Regions from separate parts of the Comamonas sp. 17RB genome, predicted to be linked through region 3. Evidence: predicted binding sites of a transcription regulator. Region 3 holds the regulator's gene; each other region holds the start of a gene.

Region 1 (9,902 bases), on a different contig from region 3:
AGCTGATGGGCATGGGTGCCGCCGTGACGCGGGTGCTGGAAATCAAGGACAAGCTCACCGGCCGTGCCAAGCCCAAGGACCCCAAGGGCGGCAAGGACCCGCAGGATTGAGTGTCTGCAGGGGCACGGCGCTTGCCGGGTGCTTGCGCTGTCAGCCCACGCACCGACCAAAAAAATGGCCTGCAACTGCAGGCCATTTTTGCGTGAGCAGCCCTTGAAGCGCGGAGGGCAGCACCCGTGCGTTCCGCGGGGCGCGGACCCGTTGCTCAGCGCCGGGTGATCTGCGCCCGAAGTGCCCGCAACTGGGCCTTGATGCGCTGGGTGTGTTCCACGCCCATGCGCAGCAGGATCTTCTGCCCTGCCGACAGGGACTGCAGATCCGCATCGGCAAATTCGTAGCGCAGCCAGGGCTGCTGGGGCGCCAGCTGGCCTTGCACCTGTACCAGTTTCAGCGCCAGCGGCCCGGGAGGTTCGGGGGTCTGCAACAGGTGGTCGATCACCGCGACCAGACGGTCGTTGAAGCGCTGGCCGGGATAGCCCAGCTCTTCATAGGCCTGCTGCAACACCGGGTAGACACGGCGGTAGAGGACGCCGGCCTGCTCCACATCCAGGCCCACAACAAAGCGCACCACGGCTTCGTAGCGCGCGGCGTTGGCGGGCGCGATCTCCATGCGGCCGTCGTCGGTCTGCGTGACGGCCATGCGCCCGCCCACCGGATGCAGCGGCCACAGCCGGGAGGCCGCCTGGCTGCGCGCCAGGTTGTCGACCGTGGCCGCAATGCGGCGGGCCAGCCCGTCGGTGGCGACAAAGCGCAGCGTGCGTTCACGCCCCAGCCATTCCGTGACGGCCTGGGCCAGGCCGTCACCATCGCCACCGGCCAGCGGCGGGCGGCCCTGGGCGTCGGCTGCAGGTTCCAGCGGATGGGAGGTATCAGCGGCCGGGTCCGCCGCAGGCGCTGCCGGGGCGGGTTCCGCAACGGCAGGCGCCGTGGCCGCGGGGGCGGGCGCTGCGACAGGCGGTGTCTCCAGGGCGGCCGGCGCCCTGCCCCAGTAGTGCCAACCGGCATAGCCCGCTCCCAGCAACACCACGGCCACCAGCGCCCATCGGCCGGTGGTGCCCAGGCCCTGCTTGCGGTGGTGTTGGCGGGAAATCGGTTCGCTGCGCGCTTCCATCACGGCTCCTCCTTGCTGTGCGATAGAGATGGGAATCTTGACCGGACTACCCTAGCAGCAATCGGTGGCTGTGCACCGCATGCACACGCTTTGTTGCATGACCAGATGTCAACGGCGGTACAAAACGGGGCCGCCTCCGCTGCCGTGCGCCACCCAAAAAAACACAAGGCCTGGTGCCATCACAGCACCAGGCCTTGCCTGGGCACCCGAATGGGCGGCCGAATCTGAAGAGCCTAAAGCGGCTGACAGCACCTTCGGTCACCGTGGCTTTGCAAAATCTCTGCGACTCCGCTGCCATGCGGAGACGGAAGGCGCCGTGCCCGCGGCCCTTATTCGGGCAGCTTGCTGGTGCGCTCCAGGATGCGGCGGCGGGTGGCCTCGTCATCCATCAGCTCGTACCACATGGCATTGAGCACAGCAAAAGCGGCGGCCAGTGGCAGGCCCAGAATCCACGCGAAATACCACATATCGAATTCCTTTCTACCGTTTAGTAAGAGTGGCCTTTGCCGGTGGCGATGGCGGCGATATCGACCTTGCCGCGCAGCACCGCATACACCCAGCTGGTGTAGGCCAGGATCAAGGGCAGGAAGATCAGCACGCACACCAGCATGATGAACAGCACCACATGGCTGGAGGAGGAATCCCACACCGTCAGGCTGAAGCGGGGGTCAACGGTGGACGGCAGGATCATGGGGAACATGGCAGCGCCCACGGTCAGGATGATGCCGGCAATCGCCAGGCCGCTGCCCAGCAGGCTCAGCCATTCGCGGCGGCTGCGCAGGCCCAGGGCCACAATCAGCGGCATGACCAGACCGATGCCGGGCACCACCCACAGCGCGGGATAGGACTGGAAGTTGTGCATCCAGGCGCCAGCGGCTGCGGCGGCGGTCTTGTTCATCGGGTTGGAGGGGCCGATGTGGCTGATCTCGCTGGTGATGACATAGCCGTTGATGCTGCCCAGCCACACGCCGGCGGCGGCAAACAGCACGGTGGTCAGCAGCGCAAACAGCACGCCGTATTTGGCAGCGCGCCGGGCGACTTCGCCTTCGGTCTTGAACACCAGCCAGGATGCACCGTGCATCAGCAGCATGGACAGCGACACCAGGCCGCACAGCAGCGCGAACGGTGTCAGCAGGCCGAAGAAGCTGCCGTCGTAGTAGATGCGCATGTCATCCCCCAGGCGGAAAGGCACGCCCAGGATCACATTGCCCACGGCCACGCCGAACAGCAGCGCGGGCACCAGGCCGGTGATGCACAGCACCCAGTCCCAGCCGTTGCGCCAGGCAGCGCTCTCGCGCTTGCTGCGGAACTTGAAGGCCACGGGGCGCAGGATCAGCGGCACCAGCACCGCGAACATGGCCAGGTAAAAGCCCGAGAAGGACACCGCATACAGCTGCGGCCAGGCGGCAAAAATGGCACCGCCGCCCAGAATCAGCCACACCTGGTTGCCTTCCCACACGGGGCCGACCGCATTGATGGCGGTGCGGCGTTCCACATCGGTTTTGGCCGTGGCGCGCAGCAGCCCCATGCTGCCCAGGTCGAACCCGTCGGTCACGGCAAAGCCCACCAGCAGCACGCCCAGCAGCAGCCACCAGATGACGCGCAGCACGTCATACGAAATCAGTTCATGCAAGATCATTTGTGTGTACTCCTTGCTTGCACTCAGCGGGCGCGGGCCAGCTTTTGGATCATGGGTTCGTAGAAGCTCAGGTGCGGCTCGCTCTCATGCTCCGGCCCCTTCTGGATGGCGCGCACCATGAGTTTGAGTTCGATCACCAGCAGCACGGTGTAGATCAGCACAAAGCCTGCAATCGTCAGCAGCAGCGTGCCGGCGCCGAGGTGGGAGACGGCCATGGCCGTGGGCAGCACGCCTTCGATGATCCAGGGCTGGCGGCCCAGCTCGGCCACGACCCAGCCGCACTCGGCCGCAATCCACGGCAGCGGGATGGACAGCACGGCCACTTTGAGCAGCCAGGGGTAGGCGTCCAGCCGGTGGCGCACGGACAGCCAGAAGAAGGTGCCGGTCAGCACGATGAAGAACATGCCCAGGGCCACCATGACGCGGAAGCTCCAGAACAGCGGGCCCACCGGGGGAATGGTGTCGGTCGCCGCCTTCTGGATCTGCTCGGCGGTGGCCTGGCGCGGGTCGTCCACATAGCGCTTGAGCAGCAGGGCGTAGCCCAGGTAGACACCTTTTTCCTCGAAGCGCGCACGCGCCTCGGCGGGGACTTCGGCGTCCGACTTGGCGCTGCGGATGGTCTGCAGCGCGTCATAGGCGTCGATACCGCTTCGGATATAGCCTTCGGCGTTGCTCACCAGCTGGTTGATGCCCGGGATCTCGGTGTTGAGCGAGCGCGTGCCGATCAGGCCCATCACCCAGGGGATGTGGACGGCGAAATGGGTTTCGCGCGCTTCGCGGTCCGGGAAGCCGATGGCGGTGAACGCCGCCGGTGCGGGCTCGGTCTCCCACATGGCTTCGATCGAGGCCAGCTTCATCTTCTGGTGTTCTGACGACAGGTAGCCGGACTCGTCACCCAGCACCACCACCGACAGCGAGGCGGCCAGACCGAACGAGGCGGCCACCGTCATCGAGCGCTTAGCCAGGTGCAGATGGCGGCCCTTGAGCACGTACCAGGCCGACACGCCCAGCACAAACAGCGAGGCCATCACATAGCCGGCCGAGACCGTGTGCACGAACTTGGCCTGTGCCACCGGGTTGGTCAGCACCGCAAAGAAGTCGGTCACTTCCATGCGCATGGTCTGCGGGTTGAAGGCGGCGCCCACGGGGTTCTGCATCCAGCCGTTGGCCACCAGGATCCACAGCGCCGAGAAATTGGTGCCAATGGCCATCAGGCAGGTCACGATCAGGTGCTTGACCTTGCTCAGCCGGTCCCAGCCGAAGAAGAACAGGCCCACGAAGGTGGCTTCCAGGAAGAAGGCCATCAGCCCTTCAATGGCCAGCGGGGCACCGAAGATGTCGCCCACGTAGTGGCTGTAGTAGCTCCAGTTCATGCCGAACTGGAACTCCATCACCACGCCCGTGGCCACGCCCATGGCGAAGTTGATGCCGAACAGCACGCCCCAGAACTTGGTCATGTCGCGCCAGATGGTGCGGCCGGTCATCACAAACACCGTCTCCATGATGGCGATGAGAATCGACAGGCCCAGTGTCAGCGGCACGAACAGAAAGTGGTAGAGCGCCGTTATCGCGAACTGCAGCCGCGATAAGTCGACGATGTCGAGGTCCATGGGGAATTCCTTTCTCTCTTAAAAACCCTTGGCCGTTGCATGCGCTGCCGGGGTGGCGGCGTCATCGCGCAGCCGTGCCAGCAGCTTGTCAAAATCCGCTGTGCCGCGCCGGGCGTCGCCCAGCAAGCGACCGCCTTCCACCCAGAGCAGACGATCGGCGCTTTCTGCCTCTCGACGCAAGTGAGTAGCCACAATCACGGTGTGCCCTTTCATCTGCCGCTGCAGGCAGGCCAGCACATCCCGCGCGGTGGCGGCATCCAGTCCTTCGGAGGGCTCGTCCAGCAGCCAGCACGGTGCCGGGTGCAGCAGCAGCCGCGCCAGCGCCAGGCGGCGCGCCTGCCCGCCGGACAGGCCCAGACCGCCCTCACCCAGCCGGCTCTCCAGCCCCTGGGGCATGGCGCGCACATCGCTGGCCAGGCCCGCGTCTTCCAGCGCCTGCCACAGCCGTTCGTCGCTGGCACCGGGACAGGCCAGCAGCAGGTTGTCCCGCAGGCTGTCCTGGAACAGCTCGGTGCGCTGGGTCAGCCAGGTAGCAGGCTGCGCGGCCACATGGCCTTGCGTGGCGGGCAGCTCGCCCGCAATCACGGACAGCAGCGTGCTTTTGCCGGCGCCGCTGGCACCCACCACCGCCACCTGGGTGCCGGCCGGGATCTGCAGGCTCACCGCTTCCAAGGCCCAGCGCGGACTGCCCTGGTGCCGGGCGCTGACCTGCTCCAGCACGGCCGCCACACCGGGCGGCGGCAGGTGCACGGCGGTATCGGCCACCGGTGCCTGCACCACCTGGGGTGCCAGCCGTTGGATGGACAGCCAGGTGCGCCCTGCTTCCACGGCACCGCGGCGCAGTGCCGCAAACGGCTCCATCGCGGCCAGGGCCACCAGCAAGGCCAGTGCAGCCCCCGGGGCACCGATCACGCCCTGCTCGGCCAGCCAGCCCACGGCCAGCAGCACGCCCACCAGCGTCAAGGTGCTGACCACGCCATAGGCGGCGGTGGCATGCGCCTCCAGCCGGTTGAGCTGGCGGTCCGCCCGGGCCACACAGGCCTCGGTCGCCGCCAGGCGCGCGCACTGTGCCGGCAGGCGCCCCGCCATCAGCAGATCGGTCTGCCCGGCCACCAGGTCCACGGCCTGGGAGCGCAGCCGTTCCAGCGCTGCCGCGCGGCGCAATGCAGGCCGGCGGGCGCGCCGCGCCAGCACCACGGCAATGGCGGTGCCGACCAGCAGCAGCCACAGCCCCAGCAGCAGGCCCAGCTGCCAGTGCATGGCGCCCAGCACCACGGCCGCCAGCAGCGCTGCACCACAGGCGGACACCAGAGGCACGGCCAGGCGCAGGTACAGGCTGTCCAGCGCATCCACATCGCCGGTCAGGCGCTGCAACCAGCGTGCCGGGCGCAGGCGCAGCTGCGAGGCGGCACCGGCGGGCGCCCAGCTGCGGAACAGGCGTTCGCGCAGCGCGGCAAGAACGGCCAGCGTGGCATCGTGGGTGACCAGGCGCTCGCCATAGCGGGCGGCAGTGCGCCCCAGGGCCAGCAGTCGGATGCCGGCGCTGGGCATGAACACATCAAACACCAGGGCCGTGGCCGGCACCAGCCCGGCCAGCCCCGTGGCGGCAATGAACCAGCCGGACAGGCCCAGCAGGGCCATGCCCATCAGCACGGTCAGGCAGGCCAGTGCCATGCCGCCCAGCCACAGGCGGCGCGGTGCCATGGCAGCCAGCGCTGCCAGCATGGCGCCCAGGGAGGGACGCGTGCGCTTCATGCCGCGCCCTCCTGTGCCTGCACGGATGCGGGCGCCGGGCCTTGTTCCGGGGTTGGGGTTGGGGTTGGGGTTGGGGTTGGGGTTGGGGTTGGGGTTGGGGTTTGCGTTTGTGTTTGCAGCTGCACCACCCGGTCCATGCGGGCGGCCAGCAGCGGATCGTGGGTGGCCACCACCAGGGTGCGGCCCTGGGCCAGCTGCAGCAACGCCTGCGTGACCTGTGCGGCGGTAGCGGGATCGAGGTGGGCCGTGGGCTCATCCACCAGCAGCACGCCGGCATGGGGGGCGGCCACCGCCAGGCGCGCCAGTGCCAGGCGCACGGCTTCGCCGCCCGACAGGCCTTGCCCGCCTTCGCCCAGGCTGCTGCTGGGCCGTGCCTGCAGCACCGTGCCCAGGCCGGCCTGCTGCAAGGCCGGGGCAATGTCTGCGCCTGCCACATCGGGGCGGTCCAGGCTGATATTGCGCGCCACCGAACCGGCGAACACATGCGGGTGCTGGCCCATCCAGGCCATGCGGCGGCGCAGCGCCGGTGCCGTGGCATCGGCCATGGGCACGCCATCGACCAGCACCTGCCCTTGGTCTATGGGCAACAGGCCGGCGATCTGGGCCAGCAGCAGCGATTTGCCGCTGCCGCTGGCACCCCACAGGGCCACATGCTCACCCGGCTGGATGTCCACATCCACCGGCACCAGCGGCATGGCGGCCACCGACCCGGGCAGTTGCAGCGCCTGCAGGGTCACGCGGGCCGGGGCAGCTTCCGCCGTGGAAGCGACCTCCGCCAGCGCACCCGGCAGCGGCTGGGCACCACGGGCCATGTGCTGCAAGGTCTGCAGCGCGGCGGTACCGGCGGCGCGGTCGTGCCAGACGGCGGAGAGTTCGCGCAGCGGATCAAAGAAAGCCGGGGCCAGCAGCAGCACAAACAGGGCTTCGCCCAGGCTCAACCGGCCGTGCCAGGTGCCGAACTCCAGATAGCCCAGCAGGTGAAAGCCCACATACACGGCCACCATGGCCACGCCCAGCGCGGAAAACAGCTCCAGCACGGCAGAGGACAGAAAGGCGATGCGCAGCACGCGGATGGTGCGCTGGCGCAGCGATTCGGCATGGGCCCGCAGGCGCTGTGCGGTGGCATCCACCGCGCCCAGCGCACGCAAGGTGGTCAGGCCCCGCAGGCGGTCCAGCAAAAAGGCATTCATCTGGCCCAGCTGCACCATGTGCGCCTCGCTGGCGGCCTGTGCACGCCAGCCCACGATGGCCATGAACAAGGGGATCAGCGGCGCGGCCACCAGCAGGATCAGGGCCGCCACCCAGGACTGCCAGGCCACGGCCAGCAGCAGCACCAGCGGCACCACGGTCGTGCGCCACATGGCCGTCTGGTAGCGTGACAGCCAGGGCACGATGGCTTCGGCCTGTTCGGCCACCGCACTGGCGGCCTGCCCCGAAGGCGCGCGCTGCGTGTCCAGCGGCGAGCTGCTGGCCAGCTGCTGCACCACCTGGGCGCGCAGCGCCTGCAGCTGGGTACGGGCAGCATCAAAGCTCAGCCGCATGCCACGGCCGTCGCAGACCGCCCTGGCCACCCCCAGCACCAGCAGGCCCAGTGCCAGGCGCCAGACTTCGGCGGCCCGCCCTTCGGCAATCCACTGCACGGCAGCTGCCAGCAATGCCGCCTGGGGCAGCCACAGCAGCGACGCCAGCACCGACCACGCAGTGCCGCGGTCGGCACGCAGGCGTGCCCCCTGGGGGGTGCCTGCCGGTGCGCCTGCCGTTTGATCGAAGTCAGTCGATTTCATGTGTTTCTGAATTTTCAGTATTTACTGAAATTTGTGCAGATGCTAGGGTTTCTGCAAAACAACTTCCACGCTGGCTCAGGTAGTCGAGTGAAACACTGCGGCGTTGATTTCCATCAATTCACCCGGACAGCAACAGGGTTAACGCCGGCTTCATGTGGCTGTCACCCAGCGCTGCACGCAGGCAAAGAAAAAGCGCCCCGAGGGGCGCTTGTATGCGGGTGCCGCTGGCACCGACGGGGGACGGGCGGTGGCACACCGCCGCCCCACCGGGGTCCAGGGTCACGATGGCGGTCTGCACCGCACCGGTGGCGGAGCCACCGGCAGGGATGCAGGTTCGCCGGGGCGCAGATCAGTACTGCAGCGGCGTGACGTCGATGGTTTCACGCGGGAAGTTGTTCTGCCACACCAGCGGCTTTTTCTTCTTCTCGGTGGCCAGCGGGAACTCGGCTTCCCAGACCTGGGTCAGCGGCGCGGCTTCGAAACCCTTGGCCAGGGTCTGCACGTTTTCACGGTACTGGGCCAGGTCCCACTTGGCACCGCCTGCGCGCTGCAGGAAGGCCACGACCTTTTCCGGCGGGTTGGGCGCCAGGCACTTGAACGGCACGTTGACGGCCAGCATCTCGGCATGCACGCCTTCGGTGACCTTCTGGGGCTGGCCCATGGTGCAGGTGATGCGCTTTTGCGAATCGCGCACGTTGGCGAACAGCTGCACGGCGGCCGGCTCCAGGGCCTTCTTGTCGGCGTCGCTCAGCTTCACGTTTTCCAGGAAAGTCGCCGCCATTTCCTTGGCGTAGTCGCGGTCGACTTCCAGCATTTCCTTCACATTGATGAAATCGCCTTGACCGGGAAAGGTCCGCGCCGGGCGCAGGTAGGCGTTGAGGGCTTCCATGGACTTGGCATCGATGTGCACAATGGACTTCAGGAACATGTCGGTCACGGCCTGGGGCGTGGGTTCAGCGGCCTGTACGGAAGTGGCCAACGCCAGCGATGCCAGCGCCACGGCGCCGAGGGATTTCAATTGCATAGAGAAAAAACAAGAAACCGCGCTCCACGGAGCGCGCAAAAAAAGACAAACCCCTGCGGTACACCACCCTCTTGGCAGAGGGCAATGGCACACAGGGGCTTGGCGGCTGCGCACGGCAGACCTGGGCCTACCGGGGCAGTGAAATTGTAACAATCGCCGGCAATGCGTCCAGTCTCGCACCGGACTGGTGCACTGGAACGCCGACTCAGGCTGCGGCCAGTTGCAGGCGCTGGCGGGCGGCGGCGTATTCGCGCTTGAGGCGCGCCACCAGTTCGGCCGTGGGCACCACCTGCTCGATGGCGCCAATGCCCTGGCCGCAGCCCCAGATGTCTTTCCAGGCCTTGGTACGGCCCGAGCCGAAGTTCATGGCGCTGGGGTCGGACACCGGCAGGTTGTCGGGGTCCAGGCCGGCCGCGCGGATGGACGGGGCCAGGTAGTTGCCGTGCACGCCGGTGAACAGGTTGCTGTAGACCACGTCGTCCGAGTTGCCGGCCACGATGGCCTGCTTGTACTCGTCGGCGGCGCGGGCTTCCTCGGTCGCGATGAAGGCCGAGCCCATGTAGGCAAAGTCTGCACCCATGGCCTGGGCGGCCAGCACGGCGTCGCCCGTGGCGATGGAGCCGGACAGCGCCACCGGGCCGTCGAACCACTGGCGGATTTCCTGGATCAGGGCAAACGGGCTTTTCACCCCGGCATGGCCGCCGGCACCGGCTGCCACGGCGATCAGGCCGTCAGCGCCTTTTTCGATGGCCTTGCGGGCGAACTTGTTATTGATGATGTCGTGCAGCACCACACCGCCCCAGCCGTGCACGGCCTGGTTCACGTCCTCGCGTGCGCCCAGGCTGGTGATGACGATGGGCACCTTGTACTTGGCGCAGACCTGCATGTCGTGCTCCAGGCGGTCATTGCTCTTGTGCAC
Region 2 (9,902 bases), on a different contig from region 3:
CTGCGCCACTACACCGGCACCGCGCCGGAGTGGTTCCAGAACTTTGTGCTGTTCACCAACTACCAGTTCTACATCGACGAATTCATCCGCCTGGGCCATGCCGAAATGGCCAAGGAAGACAGCGGATACATCGCCTTCATCGAGCCCGGCAACGTGGTCACCCGCCGGACGGGGCTGCCGACCCAGGCCATCGACGAACTGGGTGCCGCACCGCCCCGCCTGCCGCAAATGCCGGCCTACCACCTGGTGCGCGAGGACTACAGCGGCATCACCATGGTCAACATCGGCGTGGGCCCGGCCAATGCCAAGACCATCACCGACCACATTGCCGTGCTGCGCCCCCATGCCTGGATGATGCTGGGCCACTGTGCCGGCCTGCGCAACAGCCAGGAGCTGGGCGACTATGTGCTGGCGCACGCCTATGTGCGCGAGGACCATGTGCTGGACGAAGAACTGCCGCTGTGGGTGCCGATTCCCGCCCTGGCCGAGATCCAGCAGGCGCTGCAGCAGGCTGTGGCCGATGTGACGGCCATGGAAGGGCCCGACCTCAAGCGCATCATGCGCACCGGCACCGTGGCCAGCACCGACAACCGCAACTGGGAACTGCTGCCCGACAACCTGCCCCAGCGCCGCTTCAGCCAGAGCCGCGCCGTGGCGCTGGACATGGAAAGCGCCACCATCGCCGCCAACGGGTTCCGCTTCCGCGTGCCCTATGGCACCTTGCTGTGCGTCAGCGACAAGCCGCTGCACGGCGAGATCAAGCTGCCGGGCATGGCCAACCACTTCTACCGCGAGCGTGTGGACCAGCATCTGCGCATCGGCATGCGCGCGGTGGAACTGCTGCGCCAGGGCGGCTCGCAACGCCTGCACAGCCGCAAGCTGCGCAGCTTCGACGAAGTAGCATTCCAGTAAGCAAGAACCTGCCGGACCGGGCGCCTGGCGCCCAGGCTGTCAGGCCTCCCCGTCGGGCGGCGCAGCGGGCGCTGTGCTGCGCCATCCGCTGCGCACGCTGGCGCGCATGGGCCCCCGCGGCCCCTCCGCACGGTGGGGCATGCCGCCTCAGGCCACGGAAGCCGGAGCCAGCGACGGCGTGGTCTGGCCACCCGCCTTCAGCGTCTGCAGCAGCTGCGCCGCTTCGCGCGCCGCCACACGGCCTTCATCGGTGGGAATGACCCAGATTTCGACGCGGCTGTCGGGCGCATGGATGGCGTAAGCCGCCTTGCCATCGGCATTGCGGTTGCGCTCTTCATCGATGCGCAGCCCCGTCCAGGCCAGGCGGTTGCAGACCTGCTCGCGCAGCACCGCGTCGTTCTCGCCGATGCCGCCACTGAAGGCCAGCACATCCAGACCGCCCAGGCAGGCCATCAGCGCACCGCTTTCGCGGATCACGCGGTGGGTGAACTGCAGGATGGCACGTTCCGCATCCGGGCTGTCGCTGGCGCGCAGCGTGCGCATATCGGCCGAGATGCCGGACACCCCCAGCAGGCCGCTTTGCTTGTAGAGCAGCTTTTCCATCTGGGCATGGGTCCAGCCCTGCTCCATCAGGTACAGCAGCACCCCGGCATCCAGCGATCCGCTGCGCGTGCCCATCATCAAGCCGTCCAGGGCCGAAAAGCCCATGGTGGTGGCCACGCTGGAGCCGGCCAGCGCCGCGCACAGGCTGGCACCGTTGCCCAGGTGGGCCATCACCACGCGGCCACGGCCGCGCAGGGTGTGCTCCAGCAACATGCCCATGATGTACTGGTAGGACAGGCCGTGAAAGCCATAGCGGCGCACGCCTTCTTCCTGCAGCGCCTTGGGCAGGGCAAAGGCGTAGTCCACCTCGGGCATGGTGGCATGGAAGGCGGTGTCGAAACAGGCAATCTGCGGCAGCTGCGGGAAGGCGGCCTGAAAGCGGCGTATGCCTTCCAGATTGTGCGGCTGGTGCAGCGGCGCCAGCGAATTGAAGCAGGCCAGGCGTTCCAGCACCTCCTCGGTCACCAGCACGCTTTCGGTGAATACGCCACCGCCATGCACCACGCGGTGGGCCACCGCTTCGATGTCGGGCGCGGCTTCGAGCTTCTGCACCAGGGCGCGCAGGCTCTCTAGTGCGGCAACAAAAGGGACGGTGCCGGCAGGCACCACCAGGGCTTCCTGGTGCTTTTTGCCCAGATAGGTCCACCCCATGGCCGGCGTGCCACCAGGCTCCAGCCCCTGGATGTTGCCCGAGAGCACATGGGGCTGCACCTGTCCGCCCTGCAGCGGGTGCAGCGAGAACTTCAGCGAGGACGATCCGGCATTGACGGCAAGAATGGCCATTGTTTTCTCCTTGGATGGCGGTCGGGCGGCGGCTCAGCGGCCGCTTGGCCCCATCAGTCAGCGGTTCAGTGTCCGCTCTTCCACGCGTCGGCTTCCTGCTTCTTGCGGCTGTCGTGCGCGGCCAGCACGGCCAGCACGGCAGACGCCACGCGGGCCGTGGGGCCGTCGGCACGGCTGGTCAACGCAATGGGCACACGCGCGCCCAGCACCAGGCCCGAGCCGGAAGCGCCGGCCAGGTACTCCAGCTGCTTGGCCACCATGTTGCCGCTTTCCAGGTCCGGTACGGCCAGGATATCGGCCTGCCCGGCCACGGCCGAGTCAATCCCCTTGATGCGCACGGCCTCGGGCGAAATGGCGTTGTCGAAGGCCAGCGGACCGTCCAGCAGCCCGCCCTTGATCTGGCCCCGGTCGGCCATCTTGCACAGCGCTGCCGCATCGATGGTGGACGGAATGGTCGGCGTGACGGTTTCCACGGCCGACAGCACCGCCACCTTGGGCGCTTCCGTGCCCATGATGCGGGCAAAGTCGATGGCGTTCTGGATGATGTCCGCCTTCTCCGGCAGCGTGGGGCGGATGTTGATCGCCGCGTCGGTGATCAGCAACGGCTTGGCATACAGCGGCACATCGAAGCGGAAGACATGCGACAGGCGGCGTCCGGTGCGCAGCGCAGGCTGACCCAGAACGGCCTTGAGCAGCTCGTCGGTGTGCAGACTGCCCTTCATCAGCACTTCCACGTCCTTGTTGGCGGCCATCTCGGCCGCCAGCTGGGCCGCCGCATGGCTGTGCTCCACATGCAGGATCTCCACGCCTTCCAGGCTCAGGCCGGCTTCTTCGGCCACGCGGCGGATACGGCCTTCGGGGCCGATCAGCACCGGCACGATCAGGCCATGCTGTGCCGCGTCCAATGCGCCGCTGAGCGAGCCTTCATCACAGGGGTGGACCACGGCGCAGCGCACGGCGTCCAGCCCTTCGGTGCGGGCCAGCAGCGCCTTCTGACGCGCTTCAGGGTCGAACAGCTGAATCTGGGGGGCGTTGACCCGGGGCACACGCACCTTCTGCGTGGGCGGCATCAGACGGGCCACGCCCTTGAGCACCACCTCGCCCTTCTGGTTGCTGACCTGGCAGTCGACGGCGATGCGCTTTTTCTCGTCGTCCTTTTCCGTCACCGTGGCCAGCACGGTCAGCGTATCGCCAATGCGCACCGGCTTGGTGAACTTCAGTTCCTGGCCCAGGTAGATGGTGCCGGGGCCGGGGAACTGCGTGCCGAACAGGGCCGAGATCAGTGCCGCACCGAGCATGCCGTGGGCGATGACGCCGTGGAACATGGTGGCATCGGCGTATTCGGCGTTCAGGTGGGCGGGGTTGATGTCGCCCGAGACGGCCGCGAAGGCCTGGATGTCCTCCACCGTCACCGTGCGCACCAGGCGGGCGCTCTGGCCCACGCTCAGCTCGTCATAGGTGACGTTTTCCATCCATTCGTCGATGTGCGGGTTCTGCATGTTCATGGGATACCTCGGTCAAACTGTACGAAAAAGGCGGCGCGGCGCCCGCGCTGTTGGCGGAGAGGGACGCACTCAGTCCATGGCGTGGACGCCGGCGTCCACATAGATGGTCTGGCCGGTCATGCCCGACGCGGCGTCGGTGCACAAAAAGGCCGACAGGCTGGCAATTTCCTCCAGCGTCACCAGGCGCTGCAGCGGCGCCTTGTCGATGGCGGTCTGCATCAGCTTGTCGAACTCGGCAATGCCCGAGGCCGCACGGGTCAGGATGGGACCGGGCGACACCGCATGCACGCGGATGTTCCGGGGGCCCAGCTCCATGGCCATGTAGCGCACCATCGATTCCAGCGCCGCCTTGACCGGCCCCATCAGGCCGTAGTTGGGCACAGCTTCGCCGGAGCCCAGGTAGGTCATGGACAGCATGCTGCCGCCATTGGGCATGTGCGGCGCGCACAGCTTGGCCACTTCGGCGAACGAGTGGCAGGACACGCTGACGGCGCGAGCAAAGCCTTCGCGCGAGCTGTCCACCACATCGCCGTGCAGGTCCTCCATGGGCGCCCAGGCGATGGAATGGATGACGAAGTCGATCTGCCCCATGGTCTTGACCGCATGGTCCACCAGGGCCTGCAGCTCGCCTTCGGTTTCCACATTGCAGTTGACCAGATCAATCCCCAGCGGCTGGGTCAGCGGCTCCACATACTTGCGGGCCTTGTCGTTCAGGCAGGATGCCACCACCTGGGCGCCCTGCTGCACGGCCATCTTGGCGCACCCCCAGGCGATGCTGTGGTCGTTGGCAATGCCCAGAATCAGGCCTTTTTTGCCTTGCAGAGTGAAAGAGGAAGACGCTTGTGTCATGGTCAGAGGATCTTTCGGGGTAAAGCCGGGCCGCAGCGCTCTCTGGCGCTTTGGTGATTTCTCGCCTTGCACGCCGCTTGAGTGCGCGCAGGCCGCTATCAAAAATGGGGAATCAGGCCGCTTCTGCTTCGAGCGCGCGCAGATCGATGCCGTCGGCGCCGGGGCGGAAGCCCTCGCGCAGCAGCTTTTCTTCGGCGTAGATGAAGAGGTCGCGCGTCACTTCCGCACCCAGCTTCTGGGTGAAGCGCGTGGTCACGCCGTAGCGCAGCACCAGCAGGCCGCGCAGCTCTTCCCGCATGCGGTGCTGGCGGGTGTCGCCGGGCGCACTGGTTTCGCGCTGCAGCACCCGCTCCACCTCGCTGTCCTTGTCCAGCGACACATCCAGCGCAGTGGCCAGGCGTGCAATGCGGGCGTTCAGCCGCTCGATGGAGGCACTCAGGCGCTCCACATGTTCCTGCAGGGCCAGTTCGGTTGTCGTGTTTTCAGTCTGCATAGCGCACCATCACATAGTCACCGGGTGCATCACACACCACGTTTTCCGCCGCAATGGCGGGAGGTTGGATCGCCGCGCCGGAGCGGGCACTGATCCAGGCGTGCATGGCTTCCCACCAGGAACCCTGGATCACCGGAGCCTGGGCCACCCAGTCGTCGGGATCGATCCAGCCCTGGCCATCTTCCACGCTGGCGATCTGGTAGCTGCGGCGCGGGCGGCCGGGCTCCGACACGATGCCCGCGTTGTGCCCGCCGGCGGCCAGCACAAAGGTCACGTGCGTATCGGTCTGCAGATGGATCTTGTAGACAGACTTCCAGGGCGAGACATGGTCGCGCGTGGTTCCCACCACCATCATCGGCGCGCTGATGTCCATCAGCGCCACAGTGGCCCCGGCAAAGCGGTACTGGCCGTTGGCCAGCGCGTTATTCAGGAACAGCGAGGTCAGGTACTCGGTGTGCATGCGCGCCGGCAGACGGGTCTGGTCGGCATTCCAGCTCATCAGATCGAAGCTGCTGTCTTCCTCGCCCAGCAGATAGCGGCTGGTGTTGCGCGACCAGACCAGGTCCTTGGAGGCCAGGAACTGGAAGGAGCCGCCCATCTGCCGTCCCGACAGATAGCCTTTTTCCGCCATGGAACGGCGCAGGCTCTCCAGCTGGTCGTCGTCGATGAACACCCCCAGCTCGCCGGGTTCGGAGAAATCGGTCTGCGCCGCCAGCAGCATGACGGAGGCCAGCTCCGGCAGGTCGGCAGGCACCAGGGCTTTTTCCTTGGCGCTCCAGGCGCCGGGCTTCTTGCGCGCCAGGCGGCCCAGGGTGGCCGCGACGATGGCCAGGAAGGTGCCGCCCAGGCAATAGCCCATGGTGTGCACGCGTGCCGCACCGGTGCGGGCCTTGGTGGCTTCCAGCGCCGCCAGCACACCGCTGGAGAGGTAGTCCTGCATCTTCAGGTCGCGGTCCGAAGCATCGGGGTTGCGCCAGGAGACGATGAGCACCGTGTGGCCCTGGTCCACCAGGTACTTGACCATGGAGTTGCCGGGCGACAGGTCCAGGATGTAGTACTTCATGATGCACGACGGCACGATGAGCACCGGCTCGGCCTGCACCTTGGCCGTGGTGGGCAGGTACTGGATCAGCTCGATCAGGTGGTTGCGGAACACCACCTTGCCCGGCGTGCAGGCCACATCCTTGCCCACGGCAAATTCCAGCGGCTCCAGCGCTTCGGCGGGCGTATCGGCCTTGGCCTTGCGCAGGGCCTTCAGGTCCTGGGTGAAATGCTCAAAGCCCTTGCGCAGGCTTTCGCCCTGCGTTTCGCGGGCCTTGGCCAGCACCTCGGGATTGGTCGCCGCCCAGTTGGACGGGGACATCGCATCCAGGCCCTGGCGGGCAAAGAAATCCACCATGTGGCGGTGGTGGCGGGTCATGCCGTCGACCTTGGTGGCCTCGCGCCACCAGGCATCGCTGGCCTTGAAGCCTTCCTTCAGCGCGCTGTACGGCCACTGCGACCAGGCGGAGTCTTTGAAACGGGTGTCTTTTTCCGGGGTCTCGGGATTGGCGGGCGTCAGGCTGCGCTGCACCGCTTCGCGCGACAGTTCCACCGCCTTGTGTGCCAGCGCCATCTGCTTGCCGGGCGACGCCGCCAGGTGCATGGCCCAGTCGGCGGCCGCCAGCCCCAGGGCAATGGGCGACAAGCCCATGCACAGGCGGCTCAGTTGCGCCTGCACCTGGTCATCAAGCTGTTTGCTGGGATCGATCGCCGGCACGGCGAAGGGGGTGTTCTCCATGAAATGGCCTCAGTGTCTCGGGTTTACAAATGGATGCACAAGCACCGATTCTCGGCAATAAGCCCCGGAAAACCAAAAGCAACTCCGCCCTGCTTGACACAAGTCAAAGCTGCGCAAAACGACTATGACGCTTTATACCCCGATAAATTATTGCGCTGCAACAATTCCGGACACCCCTGCCAGCCCTGCACCCCAAGCAGGCGCTCACCTCGGCGCTTCACGCTGCGGCGAAATGGCGCAATAGCGCAGCGGCACGCTCGGCAATCATCACCGTCGGGGCCTGGGTGTTGCCACTGGTGATGCGCGGCATCACCGAGGCGTCGACCACCCGCAGCCCCTGCACGCCATGCACGCGCAGCTGGCTGTCCACCACATCCTGCGGACCCACCCCCATGCGGCAGGTGCCCACCGGATGGTAGATGGTATCGGCCCGCTTGCGTACCCAGTCTGCGATGGCGCGCTCGTCCTGCACCGCGTCCAGCTCCGCCATCTCCCGTCCGCCCAGCTGCGCCAGCGCCGGCTGGCGCAGTATCTCCCGCACCCGCTGTACCCCGCGCACCAGGCGCGCCATGTCGTCGGGATGGGACAGGAACTGCGGGTCGATCAACGGCGCCGCCAGCGGGTCCGGGCTGGCCAGCCGCAGCTGGCCCCGGCTGGCGGGTTGAAGCACACAGACATGGCAGCTGAAACCATGCCCCCAGGTGTGACCCCGGCCATGGTCGGCCTGCTTGCCGGGCAGGAAATGCAGCTGCAGGTCCACTTCCGGCTCTGCAGGCCGGCTGCGGATGAAGCCACCCGCTTCCGCCAGATTGCTGGTCAGCATGCCGGTGCGGTGCTGGCGCCACTCCCATGCGCCCCGGGCAATGCGCTGCAGGCCGGGCAACGACACCCCCACGCCCAGCGCCGTGCCCGGCAGGCTGTGCACCACCGTCACATCCGGGTGGTCGTGCAGGTGCGCCCCCACGCCGGGCAGGTCCACCTGCACCGGCACACCCAGTGCGTGCAGATGCGCCCCCGGCCCGATGCCGGAGAGCATCAGCAGCTGCGGCGACTGCAGCGCGCCGGCGCACAGCAGCACCTCGCGCCGGCAGTGCAGGGTTTCGCGCCGGCCGCCGCACAGCACCTCCACCCCGCAGGCGCGGCGGTTTTCGTCCAGCAGAATGCGCAACACCTGGGCGCCGGTGCGCACTTCCAGATTCGGGCGACTGCGGTGCGGCGCCAGATAGGCCTGGTAGGCGCTGCAGCGTGCGCCCTGGCGCTGGAAGACCTGGTAGAGGCCCACGCCCTCCATGCTGTGGCCATTGAAGTCCGTGTTGCGCGGGTAGCCCGCCTGCATGCCGGCCTGCACAAACGCCTGGCTCAGCGCGTCGGGCGACTGCAGATCGCTCACCTGCAGCGGCCCCTCTGCGCCATGCCAGCAGTCTGCGCCCCGGCTGTTGCCTTCGGCCTGCAGAAAATACGGCAGTACGTCGTCCCAGCCCCAGCCCGGGTTGCCTGCGGACTCCCAGAAGTCGAAATCGGACGGCAGCCCCCGGATATAGATCATGGCGTTGATCGCGCTGGAGCCGCCCAGCACCTTGCCCCGGGGCTGGTAACCGCGCCGCCCGTTCAGACCGGACTGCGGGGTGGTGGCGAACCCCCAGTTGTACTGCCCCGTCTTGGGCAGCAGCGCCAGGCCTGCCGGGCAGCGCAGCAGCGGGCTGGCGTCTTCCGGCCCCGCTTCCAGCAGGCAGACCTGGGTGCCAGGCTCCTCGCTCAGCCGCGCGGCCAGCACCGAGCCCGCAGCCCCTCCCCCGATCACGATGTAGTCTCGCATTGGATATGTCCCATCCGTGCCTTGTCGAGCAGCACAGTGGGCTACACATTAACGGGGATGCCACGGAATTTCGATACCATCTCGCCCGAGCTTTTTTTCTTTCTCAGGAGACTTTTCATATGGCAATCCAGACAGTGGGCATCGTGGGTGCAGGCACCATGGGCAACGGCATCGCACAGGCATGCGCCGTGTCGGGCATCAACGTGGTGATGGTGGACATTTCCGAAGCCGCCGTGCAAAAAGGCGTGGCCACCGTGTCCGGCAGCCTGGACCGCCTGATCAAGAAGGAAAAGATCACCGCCGCCGACAAGGAAAAGGCCCTGTCGCTGATCAAGACCTCCACCAGCTATGACGACCTCAAGGGCGCCCAGCTGGTGATCGAAGCCGCGACCGAAAACTACGAGCTGAAGGTCAAGATCCTCAAGCAGCTGGACGCGCTGCTGGATGACGACGTGCTGGTGGCCACCAACACCTCGTCGATCTCCATCACCAAGCTGGGTGCCGTCACCCAGCGCGCCGACAAGTTCATCGGCATGCACTTCTTCAACCCCGTGCCCATGATGGCGCTGGTGGAAATCATCCGCGGCCTGCAGACCAGCGACGCCACGCACGACGCCGTCAAGGCCCTGTCGGAAAAGCTGGGCAAGTCGCCCATCACCGTCAAGAACGCCCCCGGCTTTGTGGTCAACCGCATTCTGGTGCCCATGATCAATGAAGCCTTCCAGGTGCTGAGCGAAGGCACGGCCTCCGCCGAAGACATCGACGCCGGCATGAAGCTGGGCTGCAACCAGCCCATCGGCCCGCTGGCCCTGGCCGACATGATCGGTCTGGACGTGTGCCTGGCCGTGATGGAGGTCTACCTGGAAGAGTTCGGCGACAGCAAGTACCGCCCCAGCTACCTGCTGCGTGAAATGGTGGCCGCCGGCCGCCTGGGCCGCAAGACCGGCCAGGGTGTGTACACCTACTAAAGCGACCCTGGCCGGTGTGCGCTGACGCAGCGCCACCGCCGGTTTTCGCTGCCAAGCCCGCGACACCTGCGAGACAGGTCGCGGGCTTTTCGTCTTCTGGGCGACTGCGCCCGGCCGTGGGGCACCCTAAGGTGCGGCGCAGGAGACCTGTCATGCCCCTTGCCATCGAAACCCCGACGCCCCCACCCGAGGG
Region 3 (9,902 bases):
CGCCTACAAGCTGGTCGAAGGCTGGCTGGACAAGCTGCGCACCGAATCGGCCCAGCACAAGGCGTCGCGCACCACGCTGATCGAGGAACTCCGTGCCTGGGGACAGTCCGTCAAGGACTCCAAGGACTGGAAGGGCATGGCCCGCAGCCTGCGCCAGTTTTCCGAACGCTGGCGCGAAGGCGGCCATGTGGGCGAGAAGCTGTATGCCGAGCTGCAACAGCAATGGCGCCAGGCCATCAACGAAGCCGAAGCTCCGCTGCAGCAGGCCCAGAAGGACAGCCTGCAGCGCCGCCAGGCCATGATCGAGGAAGCCCAGGCACTGGGCGCAGCCCCGGCGCTGCAGATCGCCGCCATCAAGGCGCTGCAGCAACGCTGGCAGGCCGAAGCCCAGGAAGTGCCGGTGGACCGCCGCCAGGAACAGAAGCTGTGGGATGCGTTCCGCAAGCCGCTGGACGAGGCCTTCAGCCGCAAGCCGGCCGAGCGTGGTGAGCGCGGCAGCCGTGCCGTCAATCTGGAATCGCTCAGCGCCCATGACCGTGCGGTGCTGGAAGCCTCGCAGCAGCTGGAAGCCGCCAACGCCGAAGGCGATGCGCAGAAGATCCGCGCCGCGCTGACCGCGCTGGAAGAAGCCCTGCGTGCCGCCCCTGCGGCCGAAGCCGCCCAGCCAGCTGCCGCGGCGGCACCGGCTGCGCCCGTGGCGACCGACCGCCCGGTGAAGGCCGTGCGTGGCGACGACCGCCCCGGCATGCGCAAGGAAGCCCCGGCTGCGGCGGCTGGTGGCCGCAAGCCCGGCCCCCGCCAGGATCGCGGTGACCGCGGTGACCGTTTCGAGCGCCCGGCCCGTGGCCCGCGCCTGGGCGATGCGGCTTTCCGCGCCCAGCGTGAAGCCCAGGAACACGCCCAGTCTGCGCTGCGCAAGCTGACGGCCCAGGCCCATGGCGAAGCCCTGACCCAGCTGATGGACGCCTGGTCCAAGCGCGATGCGGCCCTGGTGCCGCCCGCGCAGGAACTGGGCAAGCTGAGCAATGCTTCCCGCAACAGCTGGCATGCCGCCGTGGGCGCAGCCGCCAAGGGCGAAGCCGCCGAGTCGCTGCTGCGCCTGGAAATGGCTGCCGACGTGCCCACCCCGGCCGACCAGCTGTCCGCACGCCGTGCACTGCAGCTGCAGCTGCTGACCAACCGCAAGGCCACCGATCCCCGCACCACCTGGGAGCAGGATGTGGCGGCGGTGCTGGCTGCGGAGCGCAGCGACAGCGCGGCCCAGCGCCTGCAAAGCGCACTCAAGGCCTTGCTGCGCGGCAGCAAGTAAGCCGGGCGCCAGCGCAGGGCCTGCGGTACCTGCGCTGCAGCCACAGCAAGCCAGCCTACCGGCTGGCTTTTTTTATGCCTTTTTCAGGGTTTGTGGGGACGCTGCAGGCGGTGACGCGGCAGGCAGAGGCTCGCACAATGGGGCATCTGCCTGCCACAACAAGGAGAGACCCATGCTGTTGCGTCGCTGGATGTGGATTGCCTGGCCTGCCTTTCTGGCCGCCGGGGTGATGGAGATGCTGGTGTTTGCCGTGGTCGACCCGCTGGAAATGCAGTGGCTGTCGGCCTACGGCGAGGTGTCGCGCCTGGGCGTGTGCACGGTGGCCTTCTTCCTGTTCTGGGCCATCATCATGATGGCATCGGCCATGACCAGCCTGCTGGCCCTGTCCCCGCAGGAGCTCAATGCCCAGGAGCGCCGCGTTCCGTCGCTGTGAGCGGCCTCTGTGAAGTGGGGGAGGGAGCGGCCCCCCGCAGGGCTGTGCGGGCAGGCCCGCGCACTGCCGACGTGCAGGAATGCCGTGGTGCGGCAAGGCCGGGCACCATGAAAAAAGCCTCCGGAAGGAGGCGGGGGTGCTGGAGCCGCGCCGCGGTGGCGGCTGCTCTCACTCGCAGGCGTGCTGGCTGTTGACGATGCGCTTGAGGCCTTCGGTGTCCAGGATGCGCACATGGCGCTGCTTCACTTCGACCAGGCCTTCCTCGACAAACTTCGAGAAGGTGCGGCTGACCGTTTCCAGCTTCAGGCCCAGGTAGCTGCCGATCTCTTCACGCGTCATGCGCAGCACCAGCTCGGAAGACGAGAAGCCCCGGGTGTGCAGGCGCTGCACCAGGTTCAGCACAAAGGCGGCCAGGCGCTCTTCGGCACGCATGCTGCCCAGCAGCAGCATCACGCCGTGTTCGCGCACGATCTCGCGGCTCATCACCTTGTGCACATGCGACTGCAGGGCCGTCACTTCGCGCGACAGCTCTTCCAGGCGGTCGAACGGCATGACGCAGACTTCGGCGTCTTCCAGGGCTACGGCATCACAGGTGTGGTGGTCGTGCACGATGCCGTCCAAGCCGATGATCTCGCCCGCCATCTGGAAGCCCGTCACCTGGTCACGGCCGTCTTCCGTGGCCACGCAGGTTTTGAAGAAACCGGTGCGGATGGCATAGAGCGCAGTAAATGCCTCGCCATTGCGGAACAAGGTGCTGCCCCGTTTGATTTTGCGGCGTGTGGCCACAATATCGTCAATACGGTGCAACTGCTGCTCATTCAAGCCTGTGGGCATGCACAGTTCACGCAGATTGCAGTTGGAGCAGGTGACTTTGATAGGGGGTGGTGTCATGGCACTGACGCCTTGGGCTCCCGCTGAACGGGCCATTGGACGTAACGCTGAAAGGTTATCGGGCTGGGAGGCGAGAGAGGGGGTGCTCAGTTGTGCGAATGATGTGAGTCAATTGTCTCAGGTATGGTATTTGAATGTCTTGATATGCATCAAGGCTAATTTCCCCGGGCTGCGGCACAGTGCCGTACAGCACCTAAGGAATATTCAATGACAGCAGTAACGCCGGAGCTTTTGCGTCGGTACGACGTGCCTGGGCCCCGTTATACCTCTTATCCCACCGCTGATCGCTTTATTGAAGCATTTGGTCAGGATGATTATGTGTTGGCGCTGGAACAGCGCAAGCACCATTCTGCGGCCAAGGCGCTTCCCATGTCACTGTATGTGCATGTGCCTTTCTGTGAGGCCCTGTGCTACTACTGCGCGTGCAACAAGATCATCACCAAGCACCATGAACGCGCGCAGACCTATCTGCAGTACCTGGAAAAAGAGGTGGCTCTGCAGGTGGCGCATTGTGGCAAGGGACAGGCGGTCAGCCAGCTGCACCTGGGCGGCGGCTCTCCCACCTTCCTGTCCGATGCCGAGCTGACCCAGCTGATGGATATGCTGCGCGCCAACTTCAGTTTTGAAGCGGTGGGCGAATATTCCATCGAGGTCGATCCCCGCACCGTCACCCGCGAACGCCTGGCCCATCTGGCGCAGCTGGGCTTCAACCGCCTGAGCTTCGGGGTGCAGGATTTCGACCCCGATGTGCAAAAGGCGGTGCACCGCGAGCAGCCGGCCGAGCAGGTCTTCGATCTGGTGCAGGCGGCGCGCGAGCTGGGCTTTCACTCGGTCAATGTGGACCTGATCTATGGCCTGCCCAAGCAGACCGCTGCATCGTTCCAGCGTACCCTGGAGCAGGTGTGCCAGCTGCGGCCGGACCGGATCGCGCTGTATGCCTATGCGCATCTGCCGGAACGCTTCAAGCCCCAGCGCCGCATTGCGCAGGAAGACCTGCCGGAGGCTTCGGACAAGCTGTCCATGCTCTCGGGCTCCATCGATGCCTTCATGCAGGCTGGCTATGTCTATGTGGGCATGGACCACTTCGCACTGCCGGAAGATGCGCTGGCCATTGCCAAGCGGCAAGGACGGCTGCACCGCAACTTCCAGGGCTACAGCACGCAGCCGGACTGCGACCTGATTGCCCTGGGGGTGTCCGCCATCGGCCGCGTGGGTGCCACCTACAGCCAGAACGCCAAGACCCTGGAAGAGTATTACGACTTCCTCGACCAGGGTCGGCTGCCCGTGGTGCGGGGCCTGGCGCTGGGGCGCGACGACCTGGTGCGGCGCGCCGTCATCATGTCGCTGATGTGCCAGGGCGAAGTGCTGTTCGAGCCCATGAGCCAGTCCTGGCTGCTGGACTTCCAGCGCTACTTCGCGGCCGAGCTGGAGATGCTGGCCCAGCAGCAGGAGCAGGGCCTGGTGGTGATCGACGACGACGGCATCAAGGTCACGCCCATGGGCTGGTTCTTTGTGCGCGGCGTGGCCATGACGTTTGACCGGCATTTGCAGGCCGGCAAGAACCGGGCGCGCTTTTCCAGGATCATCTAGCCCATGTGGCTGTCGTTGCTTGGAACCGCTTTCTTCATGGGGCTCGTGGGTGGGCCCCATTGTCTTGCGATGTGCGCCGCACCCTGTGCGGCCATCGTCTCGCCGCTGCGCAGCGGGGGGCGGGTGGTGTCCATCCAGCCTGAAGGGGCTTCGGCGCAGCCGCCAGAGGCGGCCAATGCTGGGCGCTGGCTGGGCTTTCACGCTGGTCGCCTGATGGGCTATGCCGCGCTGGGCGGCGTGGCGGCCTATGCCATGGAGACGGTGGCCTGGTTCTCCGACCGCACCTCCGCCCTGCATCCGCTGTGGGTGCTGCTGCACCTGGCGGCATTGGCGTGGGGCCTGATGCTGCTGCTTCAGGCCCGCCAGCCCCAATGGGTGGAGTCCGGCGGGCGCAAGCTGTGGAGCAAGGTGCAGCACGGTGTGCGCGGGCCGGGGGGAACCTGGGTGGCCGGCAGCCTGTGGGCTTTTCTGCCGTGTGGCCTGCTGTACTCCGCCGTCATGGTGGCGGCCCTGGCTGGCGGCGTGTGGCAGGGCGCTGCATCCATGGTGGCGTTCGGTGTGGGCGGGGGCCTGTGGCTGGCCCTGGGCCCGTGGCTGTGGCAGCGCATCAGCCGCCTGCAGCAGTGGCGCGAAGCCTGGGGGCTGCGCACCGCCGGCGCGCTGCTGGCCGGTGTCTCGCTGTGGGCCCTGTGGATGGACATGGTGCATGTGCCATCACAGTGGTGCCGCTAGGGCTGACATGGAGCGGTAACGCGGCACAATACGCTGTAGCTTTTTAATGCACAGCGGCGCCGCTTGCGCAACCCCTTTATGTAAGTACTTATTTGTCGCATGCAGTCGTCATAATGGGCGGTTTGGATCGACTGGCTTGCTGGCGTGCTGCAGCCCAAACAACGTGACGCACTCCCTTTTAATTGACGTTCGGGACATCTGCATAGGTATGTATGTCCAATTGGACATTGGCTGGTTGCGCCATCCATTTCCAGTGAGCAGCTTTCGAGTGAACAGCCAGGAACAGATTGACGTGCTGCAATCGCTGGGTTTGGACGAGATTCGTTGCATTCCTGCAAAATCTGATCCCAGTGTTTTGACTTTTTTACCTCCACTTACAAATGAAGAGGGGGAGGCGCCCGCAGCTGATGGCACGCCGCCACAGCCGGCACGGCCTGCCACCATCGGCTCGTCGGGGCTGCACATCCCGACGCTGGCGGCACGCGATGTGCCGGCTATGGCGTCGAGCGAAGTGGCCGCACTCAAGACCTGCGACCAGCGCTTTTCTGCCGCCACCCACAGCTACCGCGAAGTCGTGTCACGGCTGGTCAACGACCCGCAGGACGCCATGCGCGCCAGCTCCAGCCTGGTGGCCGGGTATATCGCGGAGCTGCTGGATGCCTCGCAGACGGCCATCCGGCTGCTGTCCGAGAGCGTGGGCGAACAGCAGGGCGCCCACCCCATCAATGTCACCGTGCTTTCGCTGCTACTGGGCAAGTCCCATGGGCTCAATTCGGCGCGGCTGATGGACCTGGGCCTGGCCGCCTTGCTGCACGATGTGGGCAAAAGAGACATCGACCCCCGCTGCACCGAATTGCTGCCCAGCTTCACGCCGGAGCAAAAAGCCGCGTACGAAGACCATGTGGGGGCTTCTGTGGCCTACGGCCAGCGCATGGGCCTGTCGCCCACGGCTCTGACGGCGATTGCGCAGCACCACGAGGCGACGGACGGCACGGGCTTTCCGCTGCACCTGGTGGAGGAAGACCTGTCCATCGAAGGCCAGATCCTGGCGCTGACCAACTGCTACGACAAGCTGTGCAATCCGCTGGCGCATGCGGTGGCCCTGACCCCGCACGAAGCGCTGTCGGACCTGTTCGGCCGCCGCCGCGGCGGCTTCACGCGCGAGCTGGTCGAACTCTTTGTGCGCGTGATGGGGGTCTACCCTCCGGGCTCGGTGGTGCAGCTGAGCGATGAACGGTATGGCCTGGTGGCCTCCGTGCGCAGCGACCAGCCGCTGAAACCTGCGGTGCTGCTCTACAACCCGGACGTGGACCGGGCCAAGGCCGAGCCTGTGGAGCTGTCGGAGCTGCGCGGCGTGGTCATCAAGCGCAGCCTGCGCCCTGCGCAGCTGCCGCGCGAGGTGTTGGACTATCTGTCGCCGCGCCAGCGCGTGTGCTACTTCTTCGAGCGCGCCGTGCCGCTGATGTCTGCCGTGGGAGGGGAAGCATGAACCAGTCCACCCATTTGCAGGCATGGTGCCAGGCGTTTGAGTGGATGACGGAGGCGGTGTGGTTGGTGGACCCCCACAGCCTGACCGTGGCGTATTCCAATTCGGCGGCGCAGCGTCTGGTGGGCCTGACGGGCTCGCGCCTGCAAGGCTGCCACGTGCGCGATCTGGCGGCGGCGCCGCAGGACATGTACCGCTGGAACGATGCCGCGGAAGTCAGCTGGGGGCAGGTCACCCACACCCAGGTACTGCATGCCAGCGGCCGGGCCATCCCGGTAGAGCAGCGCATCCGTGAAGTCGAAGACCCCGAGGGCGGGAACTGGCTGCTGTGGACCTTGCTGGACCGCAGCGAGCAGGAACACAACGAGCGCGAGCTGGAGAGCCTGCTGGCCGAGCTGCGCGCCACCCTGGACTCGGCCGCCGATGGCGTGCTGGTGTGCTCGGCCGATGGTGCGATCCGCGCCTTCAACCAGAAGCTGGCCGATATCTGGGTCATGCCGGCTGCGCTGCTGCTGCAGCGCAATGATGCGGCCATCATGGCCTGGATGCGGGACCAGGTGCTGTCGCCTGCACAGTACGACCAGCAACTGCAGGCGCTGGGCCAGGACCCCCTGGTGCACACCGCCGATATCCTGAATCTGGCGGACCGGCGCGTGGTGGAACGCCGCTCGGTTCCGCTGCTGCGCCACGGCATGGCTGTGGGGCGCATTTTTTCGTTCCGCGACATCTCCAGGGAGATGGAAGTCCAAAGCGGCCTGCGGGTGGCCGCGCAGGTGTTCGAGAGCAGCCTGGACGCCATCTTCATTGCCGATGCGCAGGGTGCCGTCCTCCAGACCAACCCGGCCTGCGACGGCATGCTGGGTGCCCCCCTGTCCCCCGGTGCGCAGGCCAGTGCGCTGTTTGCGCAGACCGAGCCGGAATGGCTGGACGCGGTGGCGCAGGCGTGGAAAGAGGTCGGCCACTGGGAAGGTAACCGCCAGCTGCAGCGCGTGGACGGCAGCCTGTGTGCCGTGCGCCTGTCCTGGGTGGTCTCGCGCGACGAGCGCGGGCAGGTGCAGCAAAGTGTGGGCTTCATCCGGGACCTGACCCAGCAGCAGGCGGCGCAGCAGAAGATCGAACAACTGGCCTTCAGCGATGCGCTGACCGGCCTGCCCAACCGCCTGATGCTCGGCCAGCATGTGGAGCAGGCCATCACCCAGGATACGCAGGCCGAGTTCGCCATCCTGTTCCTGGACCTGGACCGCTTCAAGATCATCAACGACTCCCTGGGTCACCAGTTCGGCGACCGGGTGCTGCAGCTGGTGGCGCAGCGCCTGCAGTCCTGTCTGCGGCCGCTGGATGTGCTGTGCCGCCTGGGTGGAGACGAATTCGTCCTTTACCTGCATGCGTGCCAGAAGCAGCATTCCGAGCGGATTGCCCGGCGCATCCAGGATGCAATGCGCGAGCCGTTCGTGCTGGACGGTCTGGGCTTTTCGGTGCAATGCAGCATTGGCATGGCCCAGTACCCTGAGCACGGGCGCACGCTCAACGAACTGATCAAGCAGGCCGACACCGCCATGTACCGGGTCAAGGCCAGTGGCAAGGGTAGCTTCGGCTTCTACGAGCCGGCCATGTCCAACGGGCTGCTGGGCCGGGTGCAGATGGAGCACGCGCTGCGGCAGGCGCTGGACCGTGATGCCCTGCGCGTGGTCTACCAGCCCCAGGTCGAAATGCACACCGGTAGCATCGTCGGTTGCGAGGCGCTGCTGCGCTGGACGGATGCACGCCTGGGCGTGGTCTCGCCCGGGGTGTTCATTCCGCTGGCCGAGGAGTCCGGCTACATCGTCAAGCTCGGCGCCTGGGTGCTGGAGCAGGCGGTCAAGGAAGCAGTGCGCTGGGTCAAGCAGGGCCTGGGCGTGAAGGTGTCGGTCAACGTCTCTTCGCTGGAGCTGCACCAGCCCGACTATGCGGCGCGCGTGGCCTCGCTGCTCAGTGCCTATGGCCTGCCGGCATGCTGGCTGGAGCTGGAACTCACCGAGTCTGCCCTGCTGCAGAAGGAGCCGGTCATCGTGCACTGCATCGAACAGCTCGCGGACCTGGGTGTGCAGCTGGTGATCGACGACTTCGGTACCGGTTATTCCAACCTGGCCTACCTCAAGCGCATGCCAATTTCCAAGCTCAAGGTCGACCAGTCCTTTGTGCGTGGTCTGCCGCAGGACATGAGCGACAAGGCCATTGTGGAGGCGGTCATCGGCCTGGGCCGCGCGCTCGATGTGGAGATCGTCGCCGAGGGCGTGGAAACCGCCGCGCAGCGTGAAACGCTGATGCGCATGGGCTGCGGCTTCTACCAGGGATTTCTGTGTGCCCCGGGGGTCGAGGCGGCTACCTTCCAGGCCATGCTGCGCGCCCAGGCGGCAGGCCTGGAAGCAGGAAGTCTGGGGGGCGGAGTGCCGGGAGAAGACCGGCCGGTGTAGCGGCCTTGGCCGCCGGGATGAGGGTGGGGGGTGTCTGCAAAAACCACCGCGCCGTCATCCTGAACCGGGGGTTCAGGTGGGCGAGGGCAACCAGACGTTGGGTTCGTCTAACGCGAGACGATCACGCTTGCCTGGCAATGTACCAAGCCCGTGCTCAGGGAGCATTGGTTCAAGGCAATATAAAGCACGGCAGATTTGCAGACGCCTTTATTTTAGCGCGTGCCCGGCGGCTTGTGGTGGACCGGATGGAGAAAAGGGGGATTTGCGCGGCAGCAGCTTTTCGGCGCTGCCGCAAGGCCTCTACAGCAGCTTGCTGTCGACTTCCAGCGCCGCTTCCAGGCGTTCGATCAGCGCCTGAGCCTGCTGCAGCTCGTGCTCGCGCAGCACCAGCAGCTCATGCAGCTGCGCGGCCAGTACCTGGGCTTCTTCCTGTGCCTGCTGCGCTTGCTGCAGGGTGTCGTCCCGCGGTGTGTCTTCCAGCGGAGCAGCGGGCAGTGCGTCGGCTGCAGGGGCCGCGGGTGCCAAGCCGTTTTCCAGCGTCAGCTCCAGCTCTTGCTCCAGTTCCTGCACGCGGGTGTACAGCGATGCACTCTCGAACGCCAGATTGACGGCGGCCAGCACCCCCACGCGTTCGCGGGCGCGCACCTTGCCGGTGTTGCGGATGCGTTCCATGTCCGCATCCACCCGCTGCACGGCGGCCAGCAGCATGTCTTCCTGGCCCTCGGGGCAGGTCAACACATAGTCTTGCTGGAGGATGCGCGCTTCGATCTGGCTCATGGTGCCTCTTGGTTGGCGGGCAGGCGCTCAATCAGTGCGTCCACCCGTGCACGTGCCGCCTGCAGGCGCGAGCGCAGGGAATCGCGCTCCTGTGTGAGCGCGGCCACCTGCTCGGCCAGCAGGGCATTGGTGCGCTGAAGCTCGGCGTGGCGCAGCAGCAGGCGATCAACACGCTCTGCCAGCGGCTCGATCATGGAAGGCTGCGAGGTCATGGACATAGAGGGTAGCAAT

What was found. Region 3 encodes FNR, which switches genes on or off when oxygen is low (the NO sensors DNR and NnrR bind a similar motif). Its sites were predicted from a motif close to TTGATNNNNATCAA; they were not measured.
Region 1: a site for FNR is predicted at 8,063-8,076, ahead of cydD (thiol reductant ABC exporter subunit CydD). Genes of this name have one in related genera too.
Region 2: a site for FNR is predicted at 7,019-7,032, ahead of QM470_RS16830 (PHA/PHB synthase family protein). Genes of this name have one in related genera too.

Annotation. Positions count from the first base shown of each region.
Region 1 covers NZ_JASHHY010000002.1:41,451-51,352, forward strand. Annotated here, with positions in the region: gene QM470_RS03520 (GbsR/MarR family transcriptional regulator) at 1-110, shown strand, start outside; gene QM470_RS03525 (DUF3014 domain-containing protein) at 266-1,171, opposite strand; gene cydX (cytochrome bd-I oxidase subunit CydX) at 1,501-1,638, opposite strand; gene cydB (cytochrome d ubiquinol oxidase subunit II) at 1,659-2,810, opposite strand; gene QM470_RS03540 (cytochrome ubiquinol oxidase subunit I) at 2,834-4,420, opposite strand; gene cydC (thiol reductant ABC exporter subunit CydC) at 4,439-6,175, opposite strand; gene cydD (thiol reductant ABC exporter subunit CydD) at 6,172-7,959, opposite strand; gene QM470_RS03555 (hypothetical protein) at 8,309-8,983, opposite strand; gene QM470_RS03560 (NAD(P)H-dependent flavin oxidoreductase) at 9,189-9,902, opposite strand, start outside.
Region 2 covers NZ_JASHHY010000009.1:122,438-132,339, reverse strand. Annotated here, with positions in the region: gene QM470_RS16855 (AMP nucleosidase) at 1-912, shown strand, start outside; gene QM470_RS16850 (acetate/propionate family kinase) at 1,060-2,298, opposite strand; gene QM470_RS16845 (bifunctional enoyl-CoA hydratase/phosphate acetyltransferase) at 2,364-3,803, opposite strand; gene fabI (enoyl-ACP reductase FabI) at 3,873-4,652, opposite strand; gene QM470_RS16835 (hypothetical protein) at 4,765-5,145, opposite strand; gene QM470_RS16830 (PHA/PHB synthase family protein) at 5,135-6,925, opposite strand; gene QM470_RS16825 (GMC family oxidoreductase) at 7,143-8,741, opposite strand; gene QM470_RS16820 (3-hydroxybutyryl-CoA dehydrogenase) at 8,861-9,709, shown strand; gene QM470_RS16815 (crotonase/enoyl-CoA hydratase family protein) at 9,862-9,902, shown strand, end outside.
Region 3 covers NZ_JASHHY010000005.1:60,905-70,806, forward strand. Annotated here, with positions in the region: gene QM470_RS10405 (DUF349 domain-containing protein) at 1-1,309, shown strand, start outside; gene QM470_RS10410 (hypothetical protein) at 1,482-1,742, shown strand; gene fnr (fumarate/nitrate reduction transcriptional regulator Fnr) at 1,911-2,633, opposite strand; gene hemN (oxygen-independent coproporphyrinogen III oxidase) at 2,841-4,223, shown strand; gene QM470_RS10425 (sulfite exporter TauE/SafE family protein) at 4,227-4,955, shown strand; gene QM470_RS10430 (cyclic di-GMP phosphodiesterase) at 5,002-6,444, shown strand; gene QM470_RS10435 (sensor domain-containing protein) at 6,441-8,894, shown strand; gene QM470_RS10440 (cell division protein ZapA) at 9,195-9,671, opposite strand; gene QM470_RS10445 (hypothetical protein) at 9,668-9,883, opposite strand.